2 regions of the Lysinibacillus sp. CTST325 genome follow, and region 2 is predicted to be linked to the other one. Evidence: a T-box and tRNA genes for the amino acid it is inferred to sense, from the RefSeq annotation. Region 2 holds a T-box; the other holds one or more tRNA genes.
What was found. The T-box of region 2 lies ahead of argS (arginine--tRNA ligase). A T-box ahead of a tRNA ligase gene usually reads a tRNA of that ligase, here a tRNA-Arg.
Positions count from the first base shown of each region.

Region 1: it has a tRNA-Arg gene. The T-box ahead of argS (arginine--tRNA ligase) is inferred to sense a tRNA for this amino acid. The anticodon was not compared.

Region 1 covers NZ_BAAFHO010000012.1:116,573-132,248, reverse strand. The annotation lists gene ACYQ73_RS21850 (S9 family peptidase) at 1-805, opposite strand, end outside; gene ACYQ73_RS21845 (S9 family peptidase) at 972-3,248, opposite strand; gene ACYQ73_RS21840 (TPM domain-containing protein) at 3,585-4,349, opposite strand; gene ACYQ73_RS21835 (LemA family protein) at 4,349-4,930, opposite strand; gene ACYQ73_RS21830 (spore coat protein) at 5,125-5,739, shown strand; tRNA gene ACYQ73_RS21825 (tRNA-Arg) at 6,255-6,329, opposite strand; gene ACYQ73_RS21820 (hypothetical protein) at 6,650-7,174, shown strand; gene clpP (ATP-dependent Clp endopeptidase proteolytic subunit ClpP) at 7,305-7,886, shown strand; gene ACYQ73_RS21810 (hypothetical protein) at 7,941-8,225, shown strand; gene ACYQ73_RS21805 (hypothetical protein) at 8,222-8,410, shown strand; gene ACYQ73_RS21800 (HPr family phosphocarrier protein) at 8,984-9,241, opposite strand; gene whiA (DNA-binding protein WhiA) at 9,355-10,302, opposite strand; gene ACYQ73_RS21790 (gluconeogenesis factor YvcK family protein) at 10,368-11,351, opposite strand; gene rapZ (RNase adapter RapZ) at 11,356-12,249, opposite strand; gene ACYQ73_RS21780 (NUDIX domain-containing protein) at 12,259-12,726, opposite strand; gene trxB (thioredoxin-disulfide reductase) at 13,139-14,083, opposite strand; gene ACYQ73_RS21770 (tetratricopeptide repeat protein) at 14,184-15,676, opposite strand, start outside.
Region 2 covers NZ_BAAFHO010000002.1:378,387-394,062, reverse strand. The annotation lists gene ACYQ73_RS07320 (ABC-F family ATP-binding cassette domain-containing protein) at 1-746, opposite strand, end outside; gene ACYQ73_RS07315 (NADAR family protein) at 1,106-1,600, shown strand; gene ACYQ73_RS07310 (hypothetical protein) at 1,630-1,845, shown strand; gene ACYQ73_RS07305 (serine hydrolase domain-containing protein) at 2,189-3,277, opposite strand; gene ACYQ73_RS07300 (hypothetical protein) at 3,653-3,802, shown strand; gene ACYQ73_RS07295 (FtsW/RodA/SpoVE family cell cycle protein) at 4,168-5,406, opposite strand; gene ACYQ73_RS07290 (helix-turn-helix transcriptional regulator) at 5,373-5,786, opposite strand; gene ACYQ73_RS07285 (sigma-70 family RNA polymerase sigma factor) at 5,770-6,321, opposite strand; gene ACYQ73_RS07280 (hypothetical protein) at 6,550-7,578, shown strand; partial or broken gene ACYQ73_RS07275 (YiiX/YebB-like N1pC/P60 family cysteine hydrolase) at 8,131-8,853, shown strand; gene ACYQ73_RS07270 (hypothetical protein) at 8,918-10,120, shown strand; T-box leader at 10,236-10,456, shown strand; gene argS (arginine--tRNA ligase) at 10,688-12,367, shown strand; gene ACYQ73_RS07260 (MFS transporter) at 12,516-13,688, shown strand; gene ACYQ73_RS07255 (alpha/beta fold hydrolase) at 13,805-14,800, opposite strand; gene ACYQ73_RS07250 (MarR family winged helix-turn-helix transcriptional regulator) at 14,804-15,331, opposite strand.

The DNA.
Region 1 (15,676 bases), on a different contig from region 2:
CCTGTAGATCACTTAATAACCCAACTGTTACATTCGGATATGGCGTTAAATCTTTTTCCTCATTACCATTAAATGTTGTTGAATAAATGTGGAAGTTTTCATCGCCACCTTTATCCTTTACATATAGTAAATTATCATCTTTCCAGAAGGATCCACCAATATCGCGATCCGTTGAACTAGATACACGTACTGGCTCACTATCATCATTCATTTTTTTTACGAACACATTTGAACGATTTTCCCATGCAGATTTATAAGTAATGTAATTTCCATCTGGTGAAAGTTGATAGCCGGCGCTTCCTGGGTTTTTCATGAAATCTTCGACGGAAATTTCTTTCACGCCTTCATTATTGCTGACACCATTCTTCACATTTTTAGCATTGTTTAAAATTTTGACCGCATCTTGTTTAGTAATCGTTTCACTATTCGAAAGACCGTTAAATAAACCTAGCTTATTTGCTTTTTCTTGATACTCAGCAAGTGTTGCTTCTTTTTCCTCTTTATTTAAAGCTCTTACTAAAATACGTGCCGCTTCATCACGTTTAATATGGATACTTAAATCTTTTAATTCTTCACCTTTTACCCATTGATCAATGATTTGCTGACGCATTGTCTCTGATCCATGTTGGAATGTTAGAGCTGTTACAGTTAAATTTAAAAATTCCTTAGCAGATAGACGTTCCTCTTTTACTTCTACTTGACTGCTAGTTTCATTGGCAGCGCGCACTTCCTGCATAGATACAGGAATAACCGCAGATGACGTTAAAATAACCGCTAATGATGCTGATAAAAACCTTTTTTTCAAAATGATTCCTCCTTATATCAGTCGCATTATATCATTTATCAATACAATGAAATTATAACAACTTTGGTGTATTTGTCAATTATTGGTTCAGTTGATAGAAAGAGATATTCTTTATAATAAAAGACTGTGCAAAGAAACTTACTTCCTGCACAGTCTTTTTTCATACTTATTTTTTTAAATGGCTATCTAAGAATTTTAGCATTGCATTGTAGAATTCAATACTGTTTTCTTCATTAAGGAAACCGTGGCCTTCATTATCCTTCACCATGTATTCCACATCAACGCCTCTTGCACGTAATGCTTCAACGATTTGATCAGATTCAGCCTTATTAACACGCGGATCATTTGCACCTTGAGCTACAAATAGTGGTGTTTTAATTTTATCCACATGGAAGACAGGTGAGACAGCTGTTAATAGCTCTTTATCTTCTTCTGGATTACCAACGCGCTTATAAAGTTGGTTACGCAATGTGTCCCAATACGGAGGGATTGTATTTAAAAATGTAAAGATGTTGGATACACCTACATAGTCCACTGCTGCAGCATATAAATCTGGAGTATACGTAATTCCAGCTAAAGTTGCATACCCTCCAAATGATGCACCGTAAATTCCGATGCGTTTAGGATCTGCAATGCCTTGGTCGATTGCCCATTGTACACCATCTGTAATATCATCTTGGATTTTTAGACCCCATTGTTTATTACCAGCCTCTAAAAACTCTTTTCCATAACCAGTTGAAGAACGGAAATTCATTTGTAGTACTGCATAACCGCGGTTTGCTAGTAACTGTACCTCTGGATTAAAGCCCCACATATCACGTGCCCATGGACCACCGTGAGGGTTTACGATTAGTGGGAGATTTTTAGCCTCTTTGTTTTTCGGTAAAGTTAAATAACCGTTAATCGTTAAGCCGTCACGACTCTTATATGAAATTGGATGCATTTCTGCAAGCTCCTCTTGTTTTAACCAAGGGCTTAATGTTGCCATTTCAGTCATTTCATCTGTTGTTGAATCGTAGTAATAATATTTTCCGAAAACAGTGTCACTAGAAACACTAACAATGAATTTTGTCATTTCTTTGTTGTAATCATTAATGCCTAATTCACTTTCTTGAACACCTAATTTATTTTGAATTTTACGGAATAGTTTTTCAAAGTCCTCGTCAAAGAATTGATAATGAATCTTATCTGATACATATGTACCGTATAATAATTTATCTTTCTCTGAACTATATAATACACCCATTATATCCACTTCTGGGTTGGACATAATTACTTCTTCATTGCCTTCTAAATCATATTTAACCGCTTCTACTTTGTCTCTTCCTTTATTAGATTGCGCCAAAATATGTTTATTGTCTTTAGTGAAACCAAGTGGAGTTATTTGATCCCCTTCTTCCATTTCAATAAATGGCTTGAATTCATCTTTTTCTGAATCACGATATAGAACAGTGCCTACTACACCATCTGAAGCAACTGCCATACGTACATTTCCATCACGGTCTGCTATCCAGTTCGTAATATTACCTGGGTTTTTCGCAACATGTGTAGTTTCGCCAGTCTTTAGGTTAAGTTTGTACACATCAAAGACTTTTGCATCTTCTTTATTCATCATAATAAGGATTTCATCTTTAACGCCCTTTAAACCACTTAATAACCCAACTGTTACATTTGGATAAGGTGTTAAATCCTTTTCCTCATTACCATTAAATGTTGTTGAATAAATGTGGTAGTTTTCATCGCCACCTTTATCCTTTAAATATAGTAAATTATCATCTTTCCAGAAGGATGTAAGAATATCACGATCCTTTGAGCTAGATACACGTACTGGCTCGCTATCGTCATTCATTTTTTTCACGAAAACGTTTCTACGGTTTTCCCATGCAGCGTTAAAAGTAATGTAATTGCCATCTGGTGAAAGTTCATAGCCGACATTTCCTGGATTTTTCATGAAATCTTCGACAGAAATTTCTTTCACGCCTTCATTATTGCTGACCCCATTTTTCACATTTTTAGCATTGTTTAAAATTTTGACTGCATCTTGTTTAGAAATCGTTTCACTAGCTGACAGACCGTTAAATAAACCTAGCTTATTTGCTTTTTCTTGATATTCAGCAAGTGTTGCTTCTTTTTCCTCTTTATTTAGCGCTCTTACTAAAATACGTGCCGCTTCATCACGTTTAATATGTACACTTAAATCTTTTAATTCTTCACCTTTTACCCATTGATCAATGATTTGCTGACGCATTGTCTCTGATCCGTGTTGGAATGTTAAAGCTGTTACAGTTAAATTTAGAAACTCCTTAGCAGATAAACGTTCCTCTTTTACTTCTACTTGGCTACTAGTTTCATTGGCAGCGCGCACTTCCTGCATAGATACAGGAATAACCGCAGATGACGTTAAAATAACCGCTAATGATGCTGATAAAAATCTCTTCTTCAAAATGATTCCTCCATATATCAGTTTATGTTATATCGTTTGTCGATATAATTGAATTATAGCAACTTTATCCTTATTGTCAATAATTGATAAGAATTAAGTATATTTCCCTTTTGAACCAATAAAAAAGTGAACTGCATTGAGTTCACTTTTTACTATAAACAATTGTGCCTCGGCATAATTGCGTCCGGATTCGGCTCTGTGCTTAGACCTGCATAAGTGCCGCCACGATGTCGTTTCGGTAATGCCACAGGACGTAGCGTTTTTACCGATGAAAAGTGACTCAAAACCGCATTCATCTCCCACATATAGAGGTTAGAGATGGATGCCTGAAAGAAATTAAAATTTCCGACTTGCTCCTCCACCAGCAGATGAGCCGCCTCCGAATCCGCCAAATCCACCGCCCCTAGAGCCGCCACCTCCGATTCCACCTGAAAAACCACCCGGAAAACCGCCACGTCTACCAGAACGAGGCCCTCCACCTCTACCGTTAGAAATAAATGTATAAACAATAAGTACGATGATAACGATTAAAATAATCATCCACGTTGGCATTTCTTCATTGTCAGCTGTATTTGCAGGCATCTCTCCATCCCAATTGTACTCTTGCGCGACAGTTTGAAATACTTCTGCATATGTTGCTTTAAATGCCTTATTGATGTCTCCAGCTCTTGCATTTGGATAAAACGCTGTATCTAAAATGCGCCCCAACTTGCCATCAGGTAATGCTCCTTCGAGACCTTGACCTACAGCAATAACGACATCATTATTGCCATCGCCCTGCCCAAATGTTGCTAAAATTAAAACACCATTATTTTTTTTCGCTTCACCAATACCCCATGAACGAATCATTTTTGTTGCATACATTTTCGGTTCTTCTCCGTTAATAGTATCTACCGTTACGACCATAATTTCAGCACCTGTACCTTTATCCAGCTGCTCTGAATGATGATTGAGTTCTTCCTTTACGGATGTGGATAAAACATTAGCATAATCATGAATATACGTATTTTTCATCGGTGTCGGCATTGCGGCATCTGCCATTCTCATAGATAGAATAAACATGACGCTAACAATTGCAAGTTGGATGATAAACCGTTTCATTATTGTTTACCTGAACTGCCAAAATCTATAGATGGTGCCTTTTCAGCACCCGCAGCTGCTTTAAAGTATTCTTTTTGTTCAAAACCAAACATCCCTGCAATAAGATTGCCTGGGAAACGTTTAACCGTTTTATTAAAAGTCTGTACTTCATTGTTGTAGTCTTCTCGAGCCACTGCTAAACGATTTTCTGTCCCAGCTAATTCATCCATTAATTGACGGAAATTTGCATCTGCCTTTAAATTTGGATAATTTTCTACGACTACTAGTAATCGACTAAGTGCTCCGTTTAATGTATCATTGGCAACCGCCTGTTCCTTTGGACTTTGTGCACTTCCCATTTGTGCACGTGCCTCTGTAATGCTAGCGATCACTTCTTTCTCATGGTTAGCATAACCTTTTACAGATTCTACTAAGTTCGGAATCAAATCGTAGCGACGTTGTAGCTGATTTTCAACCTGAGCCCATTTCGAAACTACGCTTTCCTCAGCCGTTACTAGGCTATTGTATTTTGGAATAAATAGTAAGGCCAATACAACTAAAATAATAACGATTATACCTATAGGTCCAAATATTTTTTTCAATTCTAAAACCTCCTTCGCTTTCTTTTAGCTATCATCCATGTTTTGGCGATAAGCCTTTCTTTTTTCACCACTAATTTGCAGCAAAAAAACATCTCTATTCTACATATATGCAAATGCATTAATACCGTATGAAATTTGTCTAACGTGCCATACTAATTACTGTAACAAACTATGATATTTAGGAGGCGCTTTTTTTGACACAATCGTTTCAAAATGAATCTTCAAACCAAACATCATTCAACCAACAACAAAGCCTAAATCATGGTGGACATGAGCAAATGGACTTACATGAAACAATCGGTGCAATCATTGCTTGTATGAATCAATCCATTGTTTTACGTCCACAGGTTAAGGACCAAGAGTTGCTTAGCATTTTGGACCGCCAATATAATTTCACATTAGGTATGTATAACACTATTGTGGAATCTTATAACACAGGTCATGATCCAACTGTTCCTACAGGTCGCTATCAAATGGAGACAGGAAATAATTTTAAATATGGAATGACTCCTGGCCAACCTAAAAAGCCAATACAAAATGCAAATGAACTCAGCGATGAATGTATTTCTGGCTTCTTGCTTGGCGCTCAAAAAGGGTTAGCGAAAGGTATGACTGCTTCAGCAACAGAAACTACAAACCCTGTTGTCCGACGTGTTGTTGCAGATAGTATTCCCAACTGCATTGAAATGGCATACGAATTATCTATTTACCAAAATATGCATGGCTACTATCAAGTACCTCAATTTTCTCAACAAGATATGCAAACGATGCTTAGTGCATACGGCACTACTACAAATCCCCTTCATTAATGATAAAAAACAAGAGCAGCCCCATCTGTGGTCACTATCACATAGGGGCTGCTCTTGTTTATTGAATTATAAAACTTTCCTTAAAAATGCATTCGTTCGTTCATTTGTGGATTCCCAAAAAGCTCTTCCGCGTTCCCTCTTCGACAATATAGCCACCTTTCATAAAGACAACATGATCTCCATCTAGAATAAAACAGCGCGAATAACTGAAAATAGCACCAAATAATGTTTATTCATTCCCGGTGCTAAAGTTAGATTATTTGCAAAAAAAAAAGAATCCCCTCAGATAGGATTCTTTTTTTCGACTAGTATAACTAGTCTTCACGTACAGTATGTTCACTAAAAAATAATTTGGAGTTGTTGCTTTTTTGAAGGTTTGAAAGAAACAAATACGGGAATAATGCCTATTAGGCAATATTTCCATTATTTTTCCTTCTCTTTTCCCCACTAAGCAGGCTGCTAAACTACTTATTAGGAGAATTGAGTTATTAAAGTATATCAAATAATCAGTAAAATGGCGCCCTCGGAGGGAATCGAACCCCCAGTGCAAGAACCGGAATCTTACGTGTTATCCATTACACCACGAGGGCAATTAAACAAAAAAAAAAGTACTCACCCTAGGCTTTACGAAAAGCATGATGTAGATAACCCTCATGTGAAGCATACCTGCAAAATAGTGTACTGTACTTTAACTTATGTGACCTTTTCAATTATACAAACGTATTGCCCATATTTCAACTATAGAATGCAAAACATTTTAACTTTTTTTATCTCCATTCAATAAGTATCAAAATACCTACAGAAAAAAGACAATCCTCGGATGGATGTCACGGATTTTGAATTGTGCTGATACACTGTTTATTTGCGAAAGAGAGTGGCGTTTGCGGTATTCTTTATTTACGTGGAAGCGATGCGCATCGGTATTCTTTATCGGCGTGGAAGCGATGCGGCAACGGCATTCTTTATCGGCGTGGAAGCGATGCGGCAACGGCATTCTTTATCAGCGTGGAAGCGATGCGGCAACGGCGTTCTTTATCGGCGTGGAAGCGATGCGGCAACGGCATTCTTTATCGGCGTGGAAGTGAAACGGCAGCGGCATTCTTTATCGGCGTGGAAGCGATGCGGCAACGGCATTCTTTATCGGCGTGGAAGTGAAACGGCAGCGGTAAATTTTTTTGTAGCCAAAACCATGCGGCGACAGCAAATGTTTTCTGGGCGAAAGCGATGCGGCGGCAGCAAATGTTTTCTGAGCGAAAGCGATGCGGCGGCAGCCAATGTTTTTTTGCGAAAGAGATGCGGTGGCAGCAAATGTTTTTTTTGCGAAAGCGATGCGGTGGCAGCAAATGTTTTCTGGGCGAAAGCGATGCGGCGACAGCAAATTTCTGAGCGAAAGCGATGCGGCGGCTATAATTACGCCAAGGCAAAATTGATTTAATTTATTTTACTTTAACAGGGTTAATATTTGACCTTCCCTGACTATAATGTGTATGATAAGGATACAGCTGAAATGCAAAGGAAGATTTCAGCAAAAGTATTCGAATTTAGTTTTTTAAGGAGGATTTAACATGAATTTAATTCCTACAGTTATTGAACAAACAAGTCGTGGTGAACGTGCGTATGACATCTATTCACGACTACTAAAAGACCGTATTATCCTATTAGGAAGTGCAATTGACGACAACGTTGCTAACTCAATTGTTGCTCAACTTCTATTCCTACAAGCAGAAGATCCAGACAAAGATATCTATCTTTACATTAACTCACCGGGTGGATCTATCACTGCGGGTATGGCAATTTATGACACAATGCAAATTATCAAGCCACAAGTACAAACAATTTGTATCGGAATGGCAGCATCTATGGGTGCTTTCCTACTTGCTGCTGGTGAACCTGGTAAACGTTTCGCATTACCAAATGCTGAAGTAATGATTCACCAACCTCTTGGCGGTGCACAAGGTCAAGCAACTGAAATCGAAATTGCTGCAAAACGTATTTTATTCTTACGTGAAAAATTAAATGGAATTTTATCGGAACGTACTGGTCAACCACTTGAAGTCATTGCAAGAGATACAGACCGCGATAACTTCATGACAGCTGAGCGTGCAAAAGAATACGGCCTAATCGATCAAATTATGGAACGCAAATAAAAAAGTTAAAGGCATCTCAGATTATTTCTGAGATGCTTTTTTGTTCGATATTAAATGTATGCATGGTTTGATAGGCTATCCTTCAATTTGATGGTTCTATCCACGATTTTGGCTCTTCTTTCCGTCGCTTTGACTCTTCTTTCCGTCACTTCGACTATTCTTTCCGTCGTTCTGGCTCTTCTTTCCGTCGCTCTGACTATTCTTTCTGTCACAGCCTTTTCTTTCCGTAATTCCAGCGCTTCTTTCCGTCGCTTCGACTATTCTTTCCGTCGCTCTGGCCCTTCTTTCCGTCGTAGCCTTTTCTTTCCGCCGCTTCGGCCTTTCTTTCCGTCGCTTTGACTCTTCTTTCCGTCGCTTCGGCCTTCCTTTCCGTCGCTCTGACTATTCTTTCCGTCGCAGCCTGTTCTTTCCGTCGTTCTGGCTCTTCTTTCCGTCGCTCTGACTCTTCTTTCCGTCGCTTCGGCCTTCCTTTCCGTCGCTTCGACTATTCTTTCCGTCGCAGCCTGTTCTTTCCGTCGTTCTGACTCTTCTTTCCGTCGCTTCGACTCTTCTTTCTGTCGCAGCCTCTTCTTTCCGCCGCTTTGACTCTTCTTTCCGTCGCAGCCTTTTCTTTCCGTCGTTCTGGCTCTTCTTTTCGTCGCTCTGACTATTCTTTCTGTCGCAGCCTTTTCTTTCCGTAATTCCAGCGCTTCTTTCCGTCGCTTCGACTATTCTTTCCGTCGCAGCCTTTTCTTTCCGTCGTTCTGGCTCTTCTTTCCGTCGCTCTGACTATTCTTTCTGTCGCAGCCTTTTCTTTCCGTAATTCCAGCGCTTCTTTCCGTCGCTTCGACTATTCTTTCCGTCGCTCTGGCCCTTCTTTCCGTCGTAGCCTCTTCTTTCCGTCGCTTCGGCCTTTCTTTCCGTCGCTCTGACATTTCTTTCCGTCGCTCCAACCTTTCCTTCCGTCATTCCAGCTCTTCATTCCGTCGCCGTCGTCCTATCCTTACTTCCCATCGCTTTGGCTCTACTTTCAGGATCTATTTATTCTGTGCAAAAGCGCAAAAAAACTGTCCAACATGTAAGTTCTACTGTTTGGACAGTTTTTGCATCATAGTTTTTTAATCTTCTTTTTCGATTAGTGCTGCTAATGCTGTAACCGCTTGCTCAGCATCGTTGCCATCGCTGCTAAGTACTACCTCTGTTCCTTTTGCAATGGCTAAGCTCATGACACCCATAATGGATTTAGCATTAACTTTTTTCTCGTCTTTCTCTAGAAAGATATCCGCGCTAAAACGGTTTGCTTCTTGTACAAATAGCGCTGCTTGTCTAGCCTGTAGTCCTAATTTTAATTTTACATGGACTCTTCTCTCGGTCATTCTTAAAACTCTCCTTTACTACCGTTCATCTATTATTTTTATCTTACCTTACTTACTAGCAAAAGAACAATACGCGATTGCACATCAAATTCATACCTGAAAAGTATGAAAATTTAACCACCAATTTTTTCTCCGCTTCTTAATGCATCGGCTATCTCATCGATTTTCCGTAATCGATGATTGACACCGGATTTACTAACCGTTCCACTTGATACCATTTCACCAAGTTCTTTTAGTGTTACATCTTGGTATTCTACGCGTAATCGTGCAATTTCACGAAGTTTTTCTGGCAATTGATCTAGACCTATTGAATTTTCAATAAATCGGATATTCTCTACTTGACGTAATGCTGCGCCTATTGTTTTATTCAAGTTCGCTGTTTCACAGTTGACTATGCGATTGACACTATTTCTCATGTCTCGCAAGATGCGAACGTCTTCGAATTTCATCATTGCTTGATGAGCTCCAACAATATTAAGGAAATCAGAAATTTTTTCCGCTTCTTTTAAATAAGTTACAAAGCCTTTTTTTCGTTCAATTGTTTTTGCATTTAGCTCAAATTCATTCATTAAATCCATTAAAGCCTCTCCATGCTCTTTATATAATGAATAAATTTCTAAATGGTAGGCTGATGTTTCTGGATTGTTGACAGAGCCACCAGCTAAAAATGCGCCTCGTAAATACGCTCTTTTTTGACCACTCTTTTTAATGAGCTTCCTAGAAATAGTATGATTAAATTGAAAGTCGTCTGAGATGATTTCTAAATCAATCAGTAGCTCACGCGCACCTTCTCTTACACGGCAAATGTATACGTTATTTTTTTTCAAACGCATTTTTTTTCTAACAAGTAACTCTACATTATACGGATACAGCTTCTTCATAATCGTATAAAGTCTTCTTGCGATTGCAGCGTTTTCAGTTTGTACGTCTAAGCTTAACTGTTTATTAGCAAAGGATAATGAACCATTCATACGAATTAGGGCAGATACTTCTGCTTTCATACAATGATTGTCCGCTTCTATTTGAGTTAACTCTTTTTTCGTTTCAGAAGCAAAAGACATATCACGCCCTCCTTTCAACTTTTTGTTCTATGTATATGTTCATCTTATCATATACAATAAGCGCTTTATAATTCTCTAACTTCTTGTTCATAAATATTTGCGTAATCCACAAGCCATTTCGCAACGTTTGTAGCATTATGACGCACCGTCCCATCTGGGCGAATCGTGGCAATATCTCGTTTAATAACCTCTAATCCCATACTTTCAAGCTTTGGAACGTCAAATGTTACTGGCTCAGCACACTCTTCCTTATACAGCTCTTTTACAGGATAAGGTAGTTTTACATCATTTACCAATATAGAATCGATGAAGGACTCTCCAACATGTTTATATATAGCTTTAACATGATCGCCTGCTGTATAGGAAATGGTTTCACCTTTTTGAGTCATTAGATTACAAACATAAATTTTTCTTCCTTTAGCCTTTACAACAGCATCTCCTATTCCTTTTACAAGGAGGTTTGGAATAATGCTTGTATATAAACTTCCTGGACCAATTAAAATATAGTCAGCACGATGAATTGCTCGAATAGCCTCTGGTAACGGTTTCACGTTTTCTGGCACTAAAAAAACTCGGCTAATTCGGTTTTTAGCCTTTGGAATTTTAGATTCCCCTTCAATGATTGAACCGTCCTCAAGCTCAGCATGTAAATTTATCTTTTTATTGGCAGCTGGTATGACGCGACCATGAACCTTTAAAACCTTTCCCATTTCACTAATGGCATGGTTAAAATCCCCAGTAATATCTGTTAAAGCAGTCAGCATTAAATTACCTAATGAATGCCCACGTAAATCTTCTGATGCAGAAAATCGGTATTGAAACATTTGCTCTACAAGCGGCTCAACATCCGATAACGCCGCGATCACATTACGGACATCACCAGGTGGTGGAATATCATAGTCATCCCGTAAACGTCCTGAAGAACCACCATCATCTGCTACTGTCACAATTGCAGTAATATCAAATGGGTGGTGCTTGAGCCCTCGTAGTAACGTAGAAAGCCCCGTACCACCACCAATTACAACAAGCTTTGTTCGCTTCTTTCCCATTCACTCAATCCTTTCTACGATTGATGTCACGATGTGTAATAACAGTGTTTTCCTTCCCAGCTAAATATGCCCCAAAATACTCTGCTAATGTTACTGAACGATGCTGTCCTCCAGTACATCCAAAGGCAATGACAAGTTGTGATTTGCCCTCTTGTCTATAGAGCGGAATCATAAATTCAAACAAATCCGTTAGTTTTTGAATGAGTGTTTGCGTATCTTCAAGTGCCAGAACATAAGAAGATACCTCAGTTTGTAAACCCGTTTTATGGCGTAACTCTTCTACATAATATGGATTTTTTAAAAAACGGACATCAAATACTAAGTCAGCATCTATCGGCATACCATGTTTAAATCCAAACGACATGATATTAACTGAGAAAATATTATCAGCATCACTGGCAAATTCTTTAGCGATTTTTTCACGCAGCTCTTTAGGCTTCATATTAGATGTATTGTAGACAAATTTAGCGCGACCTTTTACTTCGGATAAAAGCTTACGTTCTTGTTTAATGCCATCTAATGGCAAACCATTTACAGCCAAAGGATGTGCACGTCTTGTCTCTTTATAACGTCTAACTAAAGCTGCATCATCTGCATCTAAAAATAAAATTCGTGCAACTATATCGCCTTCTTTAAGAATATGGTCGAGAGCGCCGATAAGAGAATCAAAAAAATCGCCACCACGCATATCCATGACAGCTGCTATACGTGTAATATTTTTACCCGAATCCCTTAGTAAGGTTAAAAATGTTGTGAGTAACGCGGGTGGTAAATTATCAATACAGTAATACCCTAAATCCTCAAAGCTTTGAATAGCTACTGTTTTCCCAGCTCCAGACATTCCTGTAATAATAACTAATTCATGTGTACCTTTTGGTCCTTCAACCACCACTGTCATGCAGCTCCTTTATTGTTCGATTGATATTTGTATTTTCTCATGAAGTAATTCAAAATCAGTTGTGTATTCAAATGTACCGTACTGAATGCCTGATTGTGAGATAGCAAATTGTAAGTTTGTTCGATCACCTTCAGCCATTGGCAAATGTTTCAAATCCTCTACTGGGTGCCATGCAAGTTTGCCTTCTCTAGTTTCTTTAAACGGTACTCCTTCTACATCCTTTGCAACAAATGTATAAAGCATCCATTCGTCCACTACCTCATTATTTTCTTTAATAACCATCGTATAAACACCCTTTAAATGAGCATTTATTGGTGTGACATTTGTTTCTTCTTTAAACTCACGTACTGCAGCCTCATAAATCGATTCACCGCTCTCCATTTTACCGCCAGGCGCTACATACCAGCCACGTCTCGGCTTCTGAAGCAATAACACTTGATCGTCTTTTACGGCTATTAAATTTGCAATTCTTTGCATAGGCACACCTCTAATCTCTTTTGCATTCTACCTTTTATTATAGCAAGACCAAACAAGGTTTGTCCTCAATTCTAAACTTTACGTCATTGCAATTTTAACTTCATCGATACGGTTTTTAACCTCTACTCAAACATATGAAACTCCGTCATAAAAATTTCCGTTCACAACAAAAATAGGTTGCTCCACCTAATTTGGTGGAAACAACCTACTCAACAAAATAAAAGGGGGATTGCTAATTACAATTTATATCTTACACCTTTTATATGTCATTCAAGTTACAACTATATTAAGACCGTATTAAAATTGTATTATTTTCCTTAAAATAATGATCTTGGACACTTCTCCATAACATGTGCTTGATTCAACTTATACATCCCACTCTGGGAGGAGACTGCCCTTATCAATATCCACTTTAAGCATTAATTTTTTCTAATAATTCTTCTACATAGTGCTGTACTGCTTGTGCTGCAATACTTCCGTCACCTGTCGCTGTAACGATTTGACGAAGTGATTTTTCACGTACATCTCCAGCTGCGAAGATACCTGGTACTGTCGTTTCCATATTATCATTTGTCAAAATATAACCAGCATCATTTAAAATACCTAGAGACTCAAATGGTTTTGTTAATGGAAGCATACCAATGTATACGAATACGCCATCAGTAGCAAAATCAGATTCTGTACCATCTACAGTTGATTGTAATGTTACACTTCCAACTTTACCGTTAGCCTCATTAATTTCTTTGACTGTTGCATTCCAAATGAAATCAATTTTTTCGTTAGCAAAGGCACGATCTTGGAGAATTTTTTGTGCACGTAATTTATCACGACGGTGCACAATTGTTACTTTATCAGCAAAGCGAGTTAAATAAACGCCTTCTTCAACAGCAGAATCCCCGCCACCTACGACAACAAGATTTTTTTGTTTGAAGAATGCACCATCACATACTGCACAATAGCTGACACCACGGCCACCAAGTTCTTTTTCGCCAGGCACGCCCATTTTTTTATACTCCGCACCTGTAGAAAGAATAATTGCTCGTGTTTTATATTCTTTAGTACCTGATTTTATTGTTTTATATTCTTCACCATCAATAATTTCAGTTACATCGCCATATGCATACTCTGCACCAAATTTCTTAGCATGATCGAACATTTTTGTAGATAGCTCAGGCCCTAAAATTGTATCAAAACCAGGATAGTTTTCTACTTCTTCTGTATTTGCCATTTGTCCGCCAGGGATTCCACGTTCAATCATTAAAGTTGAAAGGTTGGCACGTGATGTATAAACAGCAGCAGTCATTCCAGCCGGACCTGCACCAATTATTACTACATCATAAATTTTTTCTTCTGACATAAAAACTTCCCCCTAAACAGATTTTTTACTTTTTTATAATAATGTTAGTATGTTCATCGTATGTGAAAGTAAAAAGTTATTCAACTATGTTGCTCACAGTCTAATTATGAGTGTCTGGTAAAAACATTAAAATTTCTTCAATATACTTCGATAAAGTTGACACTGATACTCCGTATTGCTGAGCGATCTCTTTTTTGGTAACCTTGAGCATTCTGGAAGAACGAAATAAGTAATCATTTGCTCCTGCAATAGCTGCTGGATTTGTAAAACGATAATTGTTCATCAATGCTTGCTCACAAAGCACAAACCACATTTGGAACATTGGTGCAATTAATGTCGTCAGCTTTTCATACTGTTCTAGTAAAATTTCTGGCACACTTACTGCTCGTATAAAGCTAGCCTCTACTTTGTTTTTCATATCAAATTGATGTCCTAGTGCATAAGCGAGGAATAGCTTTTCATACGCATTAAATTGGTCAACGTCTATCCATGTTGGATGCGCAATAATTTCCTGTTTATGTGCTGTACAGCTTAGTAAAAACAAACCAAATATCCGTTCACTTGTATATTCGCTTTCAAGCTTTTCTACAATATAATCACGGTCATGTTCTAATGCATCAAGTGAAAAATTGTTTTCTTCTTGACGCCAAGGTTCAAAGCCTTCTTTATCGGGGTCTAGCTCAAGTAGCTGCTCCCATGTACTCTTTGAAATTTCTTCATGTCCTGAGAAATAAGCGGCATGTGATAACCAAAAGTAAAAGCCAGCATCGCCTACATAGCCTCTTTTCTGCATGCTACGCAACCATTTAAATGCTAAATCATATTGTCCAACGAGCGCTAATGTTGCACCAAGCTTGTAGCGATGTTCCCATAAATATGGCTGAATTTTCACAAGTATTTCTAAAAGATCCTTTAAATCTTCTTCATTTTTTTCATAGTATGCGATAACCGTTAAATTACATAGTGCATGTAAATTCCCTTTATTCTCACGTAATACAGTGTTTAGCAGAGCTTTCGCTTGTTCTGCTTCGCCCACATAAAAATAGGCAAGGGCTAAGTTGTTATAAGCTGACCAAAAATCTGGTCTATCTTCAATTAAGTCTTCTAGCATTTTAATAGCTTCAGGGAAATCTCCCTTTTCCATACAACGTCTCGCCTGTTCCTGCCGATATAAATCTTCAGCAGAACCTTCAAGCTCCTCAAAATCATCCTGCTCAAAATCAACAAACTCTAATATTTCAGCAGCTTCATCTGCATAGGCACCTTCTGGCTCCATTTGTAAATATTGCTCTGCAAAGCGCTTAGCATCATGCATGATGCCGATACATCCTGAAACCTCTGCCATGTAAAAAATAATTTCTGGATTGTCTTTATCTATCTGATAGGCACGACGAAGAAGATCATACGCTTCCTCGAAACGTTGACCCTCTAACTCTATTATCGCTAATTGTAATAAAATCATCGGATCATCAGGACTTAAATCAACTGCTCGCTGTAAATATTTATAGGCTTTATTCATTTGTCCGCTATTCATTGCTTGAATTGATTTTTTATAATAATAGTCGCCTGTTGGAATGAACGACACTATATTCG
Region 2 (15,676 bases):
TTTTGTGCTAATTGGCTAGACTCATACCAGAAGTCATAGTTCCCGACATATAATTGGATTTTAGAGAAATCAAGGTCAGCAATATGAGTACATACTTTGTTTAAGAAGTGACGGTCATGGGATACGACAATAACCGTATTTTCAAAGTTAATTAAGAATTCTTCTAACCATTGGATTGCTTTTAAGTCAAGGTGGTTGGTAGGCTCATCTAGTAATAGAACGTCTGGTTTACCAAATAGAGCTTGTGCTAATAATACTTTGACTTTGTCAGAACCTTCAAGGTCAGCCATCAGCATATAGTGAAGCTCGTCGCCAATCCCTAACCCGTTTAATAATGTTGCTGCTTCTGAGTCAGCTTCCCAACCATTTAGGTCAGCGAATTCACCCTCTAATTCAGCAGCACGCATGCCATCCTCATCAGAAAAGTCTTCTTTTGCGTAGATAGCGTCTTTTTCAGCTTTTACTTCCCAAAGACGTTTGTTCCCCATAACTACTGTATCTAATACATTGAATTCATCGTATTCAAAGTGGTTTTGTTTAAGGACTGATAAACGTTCGTCCTTACCCATTGATACGTGACCTTCCTGCGCTTCAATTTCACCAGAAAGAATTTTTAAAAATGTTGATTTACCAGCACCATTTGCCCCGATTAAACCGTAGCAATTCCCCGGTGTGAATTTTATATTTACGTCTTCAAATAGTTTACGATCGCCATAGCGAAGACCTACATTACTTACTTGAATCATGCAAGTTCCTCCTTTTTTCACAATGGCACTAGTATATCATGAAATATGTACCAGAGTCTATAAACATTATTAAATCAACGTTTAACGTTTATGGGTTGTCAGGTGTTTGAGTGGAATAGGAGAGGGGGGATAATGTGATTCGGAAATACGTATCGACAACAATTAGAAGCTATTCATAATTACATGGAAGAATTAGAGTTATGGTCAATGTCAGATAAAGGTGGGTTTCCAAGTAATCGTGAGGATGTTGATTGGCAGTTGTTTGAACCAAATGTAGTTTAATATTAGTTATTAAATTTTGTTATAATGACAAACGCTTCCTATTAACTTACAATTGTAGGTAGATGGGAGGTGTTATTATGAAAGAAACTAATGAATTCGTATTCTTTTGGGGTAAACAAGATGTATTTTCAAATTTTTATTATTCACCATTCAATCACCAAAATCAGTTATTCAAATGGAGCGAACAAGCAGTAATGTATCGTAAAGCTAAATTGTTTGGTGCAGAGAAGATTGCTCAACAAATTATCCGTGCACAAACTCCAGACGAATGTAAAAAGTTAGGAAGAAGTCGTCAAATTCCGTTTGATGAGAATATTTGGTCAGAAAATCGGGAGAAGATTTATTATGAAGTGTTGTTAGATAAATTCTCTAGCCCAAAACTCAAATCGATTATTCTTAATACAAAAGATAAAACTATGGTTGAAGCTAGTCCTTACGATAAAATTTGGGGCATCGGAATGGATTGTAATAATCCTAATGCTACAAATCCTTCAAAGTGGAAAGGATTAAACCTTTTAGGTAAAGTACTAGAAAAAGTAAGAGAAGAGCTAAATAAAAGGAATCAATTATAGAAAATACATAACTAAGAAGAAGATTAATTATGGAAAATGGAATTGTTTTTGTACAAATTGAATTCATGAGAAATGAAAACGTTTATCGTGATGAGGTTTTAGAGAAGGTAAAAGCTGTTTCAATGATTGGTGAGAATTTAGAGGTTACTCTACAAATGGCTGCTGAATATTACGAAGTAAATGTGAAACAGTTAGATAAGCAGTTAAGCGTAATAGAAATGAGTTTAATGATTACGAAGAACTAAGGTTGTTGAAAGGTAAGGTGTTAAAGGAGTTCAAAGGTCTAGTACAAGGTGTACCAGACCTAGCTACACTACCTTCATTACAACTTTTAAACAGACGTGGATTATTAAGACTAGGGATTAAGAGAATCAGAAAGCTTTCGATTAGATTGAATTATATTGCATAAAATCCACAACTCATTGCGAGTGTGGCTTTTTTAGGTAAAGACTTTACACTTACATTAAGATTACAGTATTTGTAGCTGTGGATGGGAGTGTAAAGTATGTCTAGTGAAAAGAAACCATTTAAAGAATGGATTAAGGAACATGAAAATAAATTATCTTTTGTCAAATTTGAGAAAAGGAATTAAAGTTTCTCTTCCCATAACCAAATTGGTTGCTGAAGAACGATAGATGTAAGATTACGGTTGATTCTTTTTGAATTCACTGTCATCTCGTTGCTAAGAACGATCACTGTTAATTCCTCGTCATTTAGCCGTGTAACATAATGACGGAAACCACTCGGATATCCTCCTGGATGTCCAACTGCTTTTTTCCCCATGACATCTTGAGTATACCATCCATAGCCATATTGATTCGGAAACTTTTTAGCATGGGTCGTACTCATCAGTTCTGATGTTTCTTTGCTTATCAATACATTATTACGCAAGGCTCTATCAAACAGATCTAAATCTTCAGCAGTAGAAATGATATCCCCAGCTGCGTACGCTGCAGAATTATGCATGAAGGGTCCGACTTCCCCCTCTACATGTCCTTCCGCTTTCGGTATATCAGCGGGAACCGTAAATATAGAATTTAACATGTTGCTCGGCTCAAAAATATGTTCTTCTATATAATTTGCATAGGACTGTCCGCTGACTTTTTCAATAATTAGTCCTAACACTACATAACCTGTATTACTATAACTAAAGCTTTTACCTGGGGTAAACTCTAATTCAGAATCTTTAACGGTATTTACAATATCATATGGATTCCATTCTTTGCTGTAGTCAAATTTGAAATCCGTCTTTAGATAATCAGGAATTCCCGAACTATGACTTAGTAGATGACTTATTGTAATAGTCTCTCCATTCGGAAAGTCTGGGAAGTATTGCGAAATTGGATGATCTAAGTTTAGAAGCTCCTTTTCTACTAATTGCATGACTGCTACTGCAGTGAACGTTTTAGATAATGAAGCAATCTGATAGAGTGTGCTTGGGCTATTAGGTAAATCAGTGGCCGCCGATCCGTAACCTTTTGTAAATAAAACTTCACCTTCCTTTGCAATTAGGACGGTTCCCTGAAATTTTTCATTTGTCAAATATTGATCAATTTTTTCAGAAACGCTTCCAGATAAATTACTATGGTTGTTACGTCCAAATAATAGCAAAGCTACTAACGACACGATTATAATAACAAGAATAGTAATAGAGAAAATTTTTAAAAATTTTTTCATATGTATACCTCTCAATCTATTTCTTTATAGCGTATAAACACTTCCTATTATAAGATATAATTTTACAAAACATACCAAAAAGTAAAAAAATGCTATTTTTATCATGTTCAGCTGGTTCGGCAAATAAAAATAAAATAAATGGTATTAGTATTACAATCGAATAAATATAATTACATTAATAGGTGCGTTAAGCTTTTCTCTCTTGCATTGCATACAAATTATTTCTCAAATATCTTATGTTGTACACAATTTTTACTGATATATGCAAGGTTAGGCAGTATACTAATAAAGTAAAAAGGTTTACTTCAGTAAAATAATGTATATTATATTTGTTGAATAGATTCTCTTTAAAGATAAGAAAAGTAGGTGAACAAAGTGGGGAAATATCAATTGGATACCAAAGGTCAGAAGGCTGTGACAAAGTATCATGAAAAGAACAAGCCTGCCAAATTTGATAAAAAGCAGCAACTAGAAAAAATACGTGCGGAGTATTTGAAAAAAAAGCAAAAACAAACAGATAAATAAAATGATTGAAAACATAGGAAGACTAAAATCTCCCTATGTTTTTTTATTCGAAGTTCTTATTTCAATTGATGATAGAGTTTATTATTCTCCTAAATTTCAGATTCGGTGACAAAAAACTCGTCAACAGATATTCATTCCTCACTAATTGATTTTGACATTGAAATGACATAGCCATTATTCAAAATAAAAACGTTGTAAACAGGGGTTCACCAGCTACGATAGAGTGAGAGTAATTAAATAACAATTAGAAAAAGCTTGGAGAGCCTTATGTTATAGCTAAGGCTAAAAATAAAGTAACCTTCTATCAGCTAGACTGGTAAAAGGTCACTTACGTCGTATTAAAAAGCATTCAAACACTTTAAATATTAAATATAGGATTTTCTTCGATAAATACTAAGTGTCAAGCCGATTGCAACGCTTCCAAGTAGCATAGGGAAAACACCATGGCTAATGAATGGGATTGGCATTGACATAAAGGGTACAAGCCCGAAAAGCATAAGTATGTGATAGACAATTTGAGTTGTGACAAAGGCGAGGCCACCTACAATTAATAAACGACCGTATTCGTTATGAATGAAACCTAATGTGTGCGCTATACGATAAATGGTGAAGCAAAGAATGCATACAACGATTACTCCAGCAATAATCCCGTACGTTTGTAAAATTGTGAGTAATGCAAAATCAGTATGCGCTCCACCAGCAAACGGTTGAGTGCTGGTGCCAAACCAAGTGAGTTGCTTCATTACAGTTGAATTAATTGCAACAAAAGAATTCTCATCTAAGCCTGGTGTAAAGATGGTCTGCATTCTTTCAAGCTGGTACGATTTAAAAGGCGCCAACATTAAGTAGCTGATTAGTGCTGCAAATAGGAAACTAAATGCTCCGGTAATTACTAGCTTTTGCTTGCGAGAAAAACTGCTCGCATAAAATAAAGTGGCAACAATCGCTGAATATGTACAAAATAGTGAAATATCCGGCAATCGCAAGTAACAGAACGCGCCGATAAAATAAAGAATGAGCAGCAATGATAATGATTTTTTTTGTTTAGCGAAAAGCCCTGCAAAAGCAATTAAAAAAAGGGGCAACGTCATCCAACCTTTAAGTCCAATTGGTCCTACTTTAAAAAAGATCACTCCATTGATTGTGTAGTTACCATTTAAAATAATAAGAAATAAAAGACATGCAATTACATACATATGTGTGGAATAGCGCTCTAGTCTACGAAAATCGAGTCGCATTAAGAAGAGTGTTACAGCAATGCCACCAATAACAATAAAGATATTACGAATGATAAAATCTCGTAACGAGAGCTCAGCTGGCAGAAGCGGTAAGAAGCTACACATTGCTGCTAGCATAAATGGAATTACGAGTAGCCAATCGATTTTCGGCTGATGAATCTGATTGAGTGATACGCCGAGATTTGTAGCATTACCCATTTCACGGACAGCCTGTTGTTCCGCATCTGCATCGTTATAGCCCTTTTCCTGCCAAGCCTGTTTCGACTTCGCTAAATGATAGGCCAACTCCTTTTCAACAGCATCATGTGCCTCTTTGTTCCGAATATGTCCCTTTACATGTTGAGTAAATTCTTTAATCGTTCGCATAGCCGTACCTCCTTCAGTAATTGCTCAAAAGCAGGGAGTTTGTCCGTTTCATTATTAAGCTTTGTTAGTAACTTAACGCCCTTACGCGAGAGAACATACCGCTTTTCGTTCTCATGCCACTCACTTACGATGAGTTGTTGCTGTTCGAGTCGATGAAGCGTCGCATAGATCATCCCTTCATTTAAATGAACAACCTCTTTGTTTTTTGTATAAAGAAGTTGCGTAATCTCATAACCTGAGCGCAGCGTTTGTAACATCGGTAACAGCACTTGATCCGAAAGTTCCTCATGAATACCTTTGCGCACAGCTTCCTTATGTGTCTCTGTAAACTGCACCTTTTTAAATTGATTTTTCATAGCTTGTTTAAAACGTGTTTCCATCAAATGGATTCCCTCCTAACGCTTTTTGTAACAAAGAACGTGCCTTACGAAGTCTTGTTTTCACCGTGTTGTTATTCAATGATAAAAGGCTAGCAATCTCCTGGATCGAATAGTCCTCAAAATAATAAAAATAAATAAGTTCACGATACTTAACGGGGAGTGCCATTACTAAGTCAAACAACGCCTCGTCCTCACTATTTTTCACAACTTGCTCAAGCAAATCACTCGTTTCCAATGCTTCCGCTAACACATTTGTTTCAGTAACATCGACGTTTTTCTTGTACCAGCTCTTTATATAATCCTTTGAATGATTAATAGCAATACGCCACAACCAAGTTTTTAAGCTGGAATGCCCCTGATACGTTGAGAGAGCCTTATAGCACTTGATGAAAATCTCTTGCGTTAAATCTTCAGCAAGAGCAGTATCATGTACATATGTATAAACAAGCTGCAGAATCGCTTGACCATAATCGGTCATTAGCTCCTCAATCACCTGATCTCGTGATAAGTCGCCTGCTGTTATTGTTTCCTCCATATCGTCCCTCCTTACGTGTTCATTTATTAGACGATTGCCAAATAATACTGGTTTTACTTTTATTATATAAAAACAGTGATATGTGTATTGTGAGTATTCGTTTGCTAAACAGGGAGTTCTAGATAGTTAGAGTGAGGGGTACTATTAATAGTAGGGAAAACTATAAAACTTTATGGGATTTATCAGAATAAATCCTTTTAATCCTATATAGTAGAAAGGGTGGGGATCTTGAAAAGATTTTTAGTTATTTTGATAATCATCGTAATGATTTGCATTGCCTTTAATAAAAAAATTTTTTCAATTGATGATCCTAATGCCTCTGAATCTAATCTTTACATCAATTTGTTTGATCCAAAAACTTTAAAATTTAACTTCTATCTTTTTGACCAGATTCAAAATAAAAGTAAATTACTCTTTAGTAAAGAAACGGCGGATTATACTGCTTTCGCTTTTTCTGAACGTACTAATAAATTGTATTTTGCTGATGGCATATCAGATCATACAATACAATTATTTGAAAATGACCTAAACACGAATCAGATGGAACAGTTAACCACTGTATTTAAGAACGTTGATTTTATCCAAATAGACAAAGACCAAAATATTATTTTGATGAGAATACTATTAAGAGATGAATTTAGAAATTTTCATATAGCTACGTACAATCTTCAAACAAAGAAAATACAAATTTGGGAAGAAGACAATAAGGACAGAAGTGTTTTAGATTTTAATTATAACCCGAATAATAATCAATTAATGGTAGTCTCTTTCTCTGAGAACGAAGATCAGAAGAAACTTACAGAGGCTAATAAAAATCAAACGAAATCACAACCGACCAAATATAGTTTAGATATATATAGTATAGAAGGTCAACCAATAAAACATATAGCCGATGTAGAGAGATTTATTAGTGGCGCATCATTGTCACCAGATGCTAGCTCAGTAATAATCAGTTATGATGAAGCTGTAGACAGTTCTATTTCGCATGTTGTAGAAATAGATATCCAATCCAACACCGTAAAGCCCTTACTAGACAGTAATGGTGTTTATTCGAAAATTCGCGCCATTAAATTCGATGAAAAAAAAGAAGGGTTTTATTTTTTATCTAGTTTTATTGATGAACAAAAGAGTTATAGTATTTTGGAAATACCTAAAGAGAGTGTACTTTTGTACTATGACATTAAGAAAAATAAGGTGCGAAATGTATGGCAGGCTGAAAGAAGTGTTATTGTTAATTATTCAGCAGAACATTTTTAATGTACAATTTACTTCTTGATAATTCCGAAAAGACTGTTGACTTTAAATGACAGCTCATATTTCAGTAAAGTTAAGTTATTTTAATAGAAAGAACCTTTACTTTTTATCTATTTCCAATTGATTCATACTTAATTATCAATGGTCATAAAATTATCTTTCAAAAGTTAAGAACCCATATTCCTTCATCTCTGATCGGATTCTACTTAATCATTGACACCATAAATTTTTTTGAGGTCACCTTTCTATTTTTGAAGGTGACCTTAAATTTTTGCTGTGGGTGAAAAGGAAAAGGCGTTAACTGGACGCCTTTTTTGTTTACACGATATCCTTATATTTCATCGTACTAATATAGGATAGGAGTTTGAAATCGTTTAAAACTTAAAACTATATAGGACGTTCTTGTTTAGTTTTCCATGTCGAAGATACTGCATCGAAAAAGTCAAGTTTAAGCGTTATCAAAATTCGTTGAAATATCAAAAAAAACTGATTTTTAAATTCAGATAGCCTATGGTATATTACTCAAAACTATAAAAAAGTAAAGGAGAGGTTTGAATGAAGAAAATTATATTATTTAGTTTATTTGCAGTGAGTTTGATAGGTTTACTTATGCCAAATGTATCTTTTGCAGAAAGTGAAGAATTGCCCTATTTAAATGAAATTTTATAGATGCAACCAGATGTCAGCGTCGAAGAATTAATTTCAGAGATTAATGTAATTGCGGAAAATACAGGGGATACAACGGAGAACGTAGCTAAACAAATTTATGATGAACTGAAGCAAAATGAATTACAAGGCTTAAAAGAAAATAGAAAAAGAGGAGGTAGCGGGGGGACTGTTTCTGTAGGAACAAGTACAAAAGGGAACTTTTTTTATACTGATTCTCAAACAGCCTATTTAAATCACGGGCATGTTGGTATGTACTATGCCAGTGATTTAATCGTTGAATCTGTACCGAATGATGGGGTTCGTACTATTCCTACTAAATTTAGACTAGTAGACAAAGGTGGGGCTTGTGTAAAATCAGTCACGACATCAACATCTAATAGAAATAATGCTGCGGATTGGGCATATAGTCGAGTAGGAAAGGATGACTATTCATATAATTTTGCTACAAATAGAACAACAAGTCATACAGGTGCCAAAAATTGTTCGAAATTAATTTGGTCAGCTTATATGTTAAATGGCAATTTAGATTTGGATAAAGATGGTGGGCTAGGCGTATATCCTAGAGATGTCCGAGATGCTAGTAAAACAAAGTTGGTTCGAAATATCTAAGTAAAAGAAAAAGCAATGAGTTATGACTATTAGCTCATTGTCTTTTTATGAATTGGAGGATGCGATGAGGAAAATATATATAAGTATTATTGGACTATTTATCCTAGTAATAGCAATATTCATATACAATCGTTATTTTCAAAGTAAGTATATTGGAGAGAAAGATATTCAGAGGGAAGGATTTTTGGCAGATAAGCAAGCCATCCTGTATTTTTCAACTACAGCGGATCAAGATATGTTTAATGGAGGCGTAAGTTTAGCCGTATTTCTTGACGATAAAGGTAAGACTAGTGCATATAAAATGAATGGTTTAGAGCTAGGTAGTATAGCGGTATCTGAAGGTAATGAAGAAGAGGTTTTGTTAGAAAGTAAAGATAAAATCAGATTAATTGGGGATAACTATCAAGAATTTGAGATGAAATATCAACATACAGGAGAAATAACAGGATATTTAAAACAGCAAAATTTATATTTTAGTATTTATAATTCGGGAATAGATACATCTACAGATGCAGGTGGCTATAATTCAAATGTAATATTCGGGAATGAGGAAGGGTTTGAAATAGGGAATATTCCATATTACATATTGACATCTGGAGTAGGGGAAAATGAAGTTTTAATATTGACAAGAGATTTAGAGAAAAATCTATATGATGTAAGAAAAGTGATTTTTGAAGAGAATAAAGTGAAAGTTGAAAATATGATTCAGCTTAAAAATGAAAAAAATATGGAATATGGTCCTTCGTCTTCCATCGTAAGTGATGAAAAATATTATTATATTGTTCTTAGTGAGGGTGATAGTGTAGATTTAAATAGCGAAAATGAGATACTTTTTCGTATAAATAGAGAAACGTTGGAACAAGAAAGGATTGTCCTAGCTACTTATAAAGATCATGATAACTTAATATCACTAATACCGTATAGTACAAATAATTCAACTTACTTATATGAAAATGAATTTTATTATATGAACGGACTAGGAGAAGTATTTACGTTAAATAAATTAACAGATGACATCGATATTAAATTTACGATTGAAAATCCTTCACAAGATGGTGTAAGGCATAATGAAGCCACTTTTTTTAAAGATGATAAACTGTATGTTGTAAGATATGATGCTAAGAAAAAGGATAAATATTATATAGAAGTGTATTCGTTGAAAAGTGGTAAAAAGGTAAGTGAAATTCAATTGGAGGGATTACATGCAATATTGACTTCGGTAAGGGGAAAGTCAATTCATTCGTATGATTTTAAGATGCTTAAATAGTGTAGAAAGATATGATGGCGAGATCAGTTACTTCCTAGCACGTTTTTTGACTGATGATTCAGAAAAGGCTGTTGACTTCGATCTGGAGTTCGTGTAGAGTATTCGGAAATTACGGATAAATTCAATGAAAAAGAGAGTAGTTTATGGAGCTACTGGAAAGCGAATTAGGGATGGTGTGAGCCTAATGCAGTAGCCATAAATGAAACGCACTTTGGAGAAGGTTCTCGAATTAGTAGTAGAGAATATCGGGGAGTCACCTCGTTAACAATGGAAAGTGGTCATATTGATATGGCAACTAGAGTGGTACCACGGGATAACTATGCTCTCGTTTCTATTTTTAGAGACGGGGGCTTTTTTTATCTTCATTCAGTAGAAGTCTCTTACTGCTAAAGCTAGAAGATGAAAAGGGGATGTGGTCCCTTTTCAGTGAATGTACAAACACCTACCGAGTGAAGACAAAGCCTCCGGCGGATGTCACGGATTTTCAAAGGAATGAATTGTGCGGGCACAATTCAAAATCCGGACGCAATTACGCCAAGGCGTAATTGATTTTAAATTGAAAGGAGAATGAACATGCATACACAAATTGCGAAAAGTATCGCTGTGGCATTAAATAATGAGTTATCTGTCAATGACATTCAAAGCTTATTAGAAAAACCGAAAAATTTGGACTTAGGGGATTTGGCATTTCCGTGCTTCACACTGGCAAAAAAATTAAGAAAATCTCCAAACAGTATCGCATCCGACATAAAAAACAATGTAAGCTGTGATTTCATACAAGAGGTTCAAGTAGTAGGTGGGTATGTCAATATATTTTACCATCAACCGACGATTACACATCAAGTGCTTAGCCGAATAGTAAAAGAAGAAAATTTGTACGGGACTCAGCAGAAATCGAAGGGGAATGTAGTGTTGGATTTTTCTTCACCTAATATAGCAAAGCCTTTTTCCATGGGTCATTTACGTTCTACTGTGATTGGCAATGCATTGGCCAACATTGCCGAGAAAAACGGCTATCAAGCAATTCGCATTAATCATTTAGGAGATTGGGGAACACAGTTTGGTAAGTTAATCGTGTCCTATCGAAAATGGGGAGATCAAAAAACAATTGAAGCTGCCCCAATCGAGGAACTGTTAAAAATTTATGTGAAGTTCCATGAAGAAGCGGAGCAGGATGAAACACTCAACGAACAGGCACGTACAGCGTTTAAAGCATTGGAAGATGGGGATCAAGAGGCTTTAGCTTTATGGCAATGGTTTAGAGATGCATCACTCGAAGAATTCAAAATCATTTATCAACTACTAGGAATTAACTTTGATTCTTTCGCTGGGGAAGCATTCTACAATGACAAAATGACTGCTGTTGTTAAAGAGTTGGTGGAAAAAGACCTGCTTGTGAAATCGGAGGGTGCTTATGTCGTTGAAATAGATAATATGCCACCTTGCTTAATAACTAAAACAGATGGTGCTACGCTCTATGCTACACGTGATTTAGCAGCTGCTTTTTATCGTAAACAACAATATGACCCTAAAAAATCATTTTATGTTGTAGGAAATGAACAATCGCTTCATTTTCACCAACTATTTAAAGTCATTGAAAAGATGGGGTATGATTGGACAAAAGACTTACAGCATGTACCTTTTGGGATGATTCTAAAAGAGGGTAAAAAAATGTCGACGCGTAAAGGAAAGATCGTTTTGTTAGCAGATGTACTTACAGAAGCGATTGCTACGGCGAAGCGAAATATCGAGGGAAAAAATCCGAATCTAGTGGATAAAGAGAACATTGCACGTCAGGTTGGTGTAGGAGCGGTTATTTTTAACGATTTAAAAAATAATCGTCTTCATGATATTGAGTTTTCGATTGAGCACATGATGCATTTTGAAGGTGAAACAGGGCCATATATTCAATATACGTATGCTCGTATCTCATCTCTTTTGGAAAAAGCAAATGAACAAAGTTACGAATTATCGTTTGAAGCATTAGGGGAGCATGCGTGGCCAGTCGTTTTATTACTAGAACAGTTTCCGAAAGTAATTGCCAAGGCTTTTGAGCAAGCAGATCCATCACAAATTGCTAAATATGCATGGCAATTAGCGCGTGTATTTAATAAATATTATGCTCAAAATAAAATATTGGTCGATGACAACCAGAGAACATTACGATTAGCATTTTGTCATTGTGTAGCCATTGTTTTAAAAGAATCGTTAGCCTTATTGGGAATGGCTGCGCCTAAAAAAATGTAAGTGTATAAGCCGCATCTTTTCATCATTAATTGCCATGAAATTGACCGATACTAGAAAAAATGGTAAAAGGGAATAGTGAGAATTCTGAGATCTGACAAATTTAGTTGAATTTTTAACCGTAAAAATAGAGAGAAGGTTTTTAGAAAGTATGGAGAAAAAGCAATGGCGTGTTTCCATGGTACTTGTGGCTGTTAGTATTTTCTTCGTTGCACTCAATATGCGCCCAGCAGTCACAGGAATAGGACCACTATTTAATGTACTTTTGGAATCACTCCATATATCAAATACAAAAATGAGTTTTTTAACTTCTATTCCGGTGTTTTGTATGGGTCTCTTTGCACCATTCGCAGTACCATTACAAAGAAAACTCGGAACAAAAACTGCAATTACGCTCTTAATTATGATCCTGGCATTAGCAAATGGGCTACGCTTTTTAAAAGAAAGTTATGTACTACTTGTCGTCACAAGCTTTGCTGCAGGATTTGCCATTGCACTTATTGGACCTATATTAAATGCCTATATAAAGAAAAAATTCCCGAACCGTTTTACAACCGTTGTAGGTATTTATTCATTTGGAATAGGAACAGGGGCAACATTGAGTGCAGCGCTAACCATAACATTTTATAATCATTTTCAGGAGAGCTGGACGATGGCGCTTGGCAGCTGGGCAATACTTGCTATCATTGCTCTTTGTATATGGTTACTAGCAATACAAAATGAAGAGCTGCCAGAGAAAGGTGTATTGACAGAAAATGCAGCACGAAATCCTTGGAAAAATGCTCGTGCTTGGACCATTTTAATTTACTTTGGCATACAAACATCTTTGTTCTTTTCAATAATGTCATGGCTAGTACCGATAGTACAGGCTAAGGGCTTCTCTCTTGGGGCTGCAAGCTCTATGCTAACTTTTATGTCTATTGTACAGATGATTGGAAATATTTTAGTTCCTATACTAATGGAAAAATGGTCCAGTCGAATCGCTTGGCTCTTTTCTTTAGGGTTCTTTGGCGTGATCGGCTTTGTGTTGCTATGGTTAGGCTCAGGGACTTTATTATGGATTGCGGTATTCATAATAGGGATCGTATTAAGTGGCTTATTTCCAATTGGTTTATTGTTACCATTGGATGAGGCAAGAAATGACGAGGAGGCAAATAGCTGGTCATCTATGGTGCTTTCAGGTGGCTTTATGATAAGCTCCATCATCCCAATACTGATCGGCTACTGCTATGATGTGACTGGAAACCATACATTTACTTATTTGATTTTTATCATATTAATGATTGGCATTATAGCTACTACACTTATGTTGAAGAAAAAATAATGTTGAGGCATGCGCGAATATACGGCATGTCTTTTTTTAAAGCTACACCTATAAGATATGAAGAAAGCCGATTTCACCTTGTTTATTAAAAAATCGGCTTTGAGTTCTCATTTTTATTATGAGCTTTTATAAGATCTAGACGCCTCCATACAATGTTCATTGTTATATATCTGAAATAATGTATCTGAGAACAAGTTCGTTTCGTCTGTCATGATTCTATGTCCGGCATTTGGAATGATAAATAATTTTTTATGGGGAGCATTAATTTTAGTAAAGTATTCTTCTGCAATAATGGAGGGAGCCTGCCAGTCATTTTCACCTAAAATATAATAAATGGGAACTTTATAATCTGAGGATTCTGTCGTCAGGTCAAAGTCTTCTAAAAATTCATGGACCTTGCTATTTGCTTTCAGTCCTTTTGAAAATGCGAGAAGATCTGATAATTTAAAAATAGGACTTTTAAATGCTGATATAAATACAGGAAGATCACTCTTCGCAGCTAAACCATATTTCCCTTGAAGTTTTCGGATTTTCATACATTTCTTTAAAAACTCTCGATCAAACTTTATTTTTTCTCCAGGATAAGTTCCTATAGCTTCTAGCTTTTTTAGAGCTTTTTTATCATTAGCCTTTACTATTTGTTCCTTCATTTTTTCATAAGCAACACGCTCATTTTCAAGAAAGGAGACAACTTGTGCCACGCCGATATAATAAGCAATGTCTACAGGATATTTCTTAATAAATATACTTCCTAAAATAGTGCCCCAAGACCTTCCGAGTAAAACGATCTTTTCCTTTTTATATTTCTGCTTTAAATATTGAATAATTCCATATAAATCTTCTAGCATGACATCAATTGTAGGATATTTATCGGGGTTTTTAGTAAGTGTTTTTCCAGCACCACGCTGATCCCAATGAACAATCGTAAAAGTTTCTTCTAATTTTTCTTGAAAAGCATGAGCAAAAAGGGATTCAACACTACCAGGACCACCATGTAAATAAAGTAATACTGGGTTATCATAATTAGTACCTGAATGAAATAAATAATGATTTACACCGTTAACCGAGACAAATTCTTCAATATTAATTAATTTCTCGGATCTATCTTTCATTTCTCATTCTCCCTCTATATGATTTCTTCGTCTTTCAAATTCCTTTAAAACCTTCAGCTGAACGTCATTTTGATTTTCATCCATTGTCAAGTTACTGTGCTCTTCAAAACCATCCTGTTCTTCACCATCAAAACTATATAACTTCTTTAATAGACCCCACATTGTCTCTAGTTCATTAGTAGAAAAATTTTTAAAAAGATCCGCTAAAAAATAAGTTCCTTTTTCTCCTGCCTCTAATGCAACTTGTTTACCAAACTCAGTAATTGTAGTGTTGACCGCACGTTTATCATGCTGACTAGGGGCAATTTCAACATATCCTTTGTTTTTCATAGTAGTGACTAGTTGTTTTACATTCTGTTTAGTCGTTCCTAGTTTTCTTGCGATATTGTTGAACGATGTTTGATCTTCAGGTAAATGAGCAATAGCTAAAATAACCATAAATTGTCTAGATGTTAATTTTTCTATATATTGATCGGATTGTACTTGAATTTTATTGCCAACAGAAAAAAGGGCTGAATATATTTGTTGCATTAGAAATAAGTCTTTGTTCATAAAGATGTCCTTTCTTTTAGACAATACATTGTCTAAAATCATCGTAACAAAATGGACAATGTATTGTCTATAAAATTAATGAACGAGAAGACTTCTTTTTTAAATAACATTTTAACCGCAAATTATAAGCCATTTTTCATAGCAAACCTAAAAAAGAGCCGTTTTTTATAGGTATAACGAATTGAGTAAAAGGCGAGGGCAATATTTTTATAACACCAAACCTTAGATAATATTATTATGTAAACTTGAAACGTATAGTAACCTTGTTTATGATAGTAAAGAAAGATGTTTATCTTGCATTCAGCATTGGTGATAAGATAAATG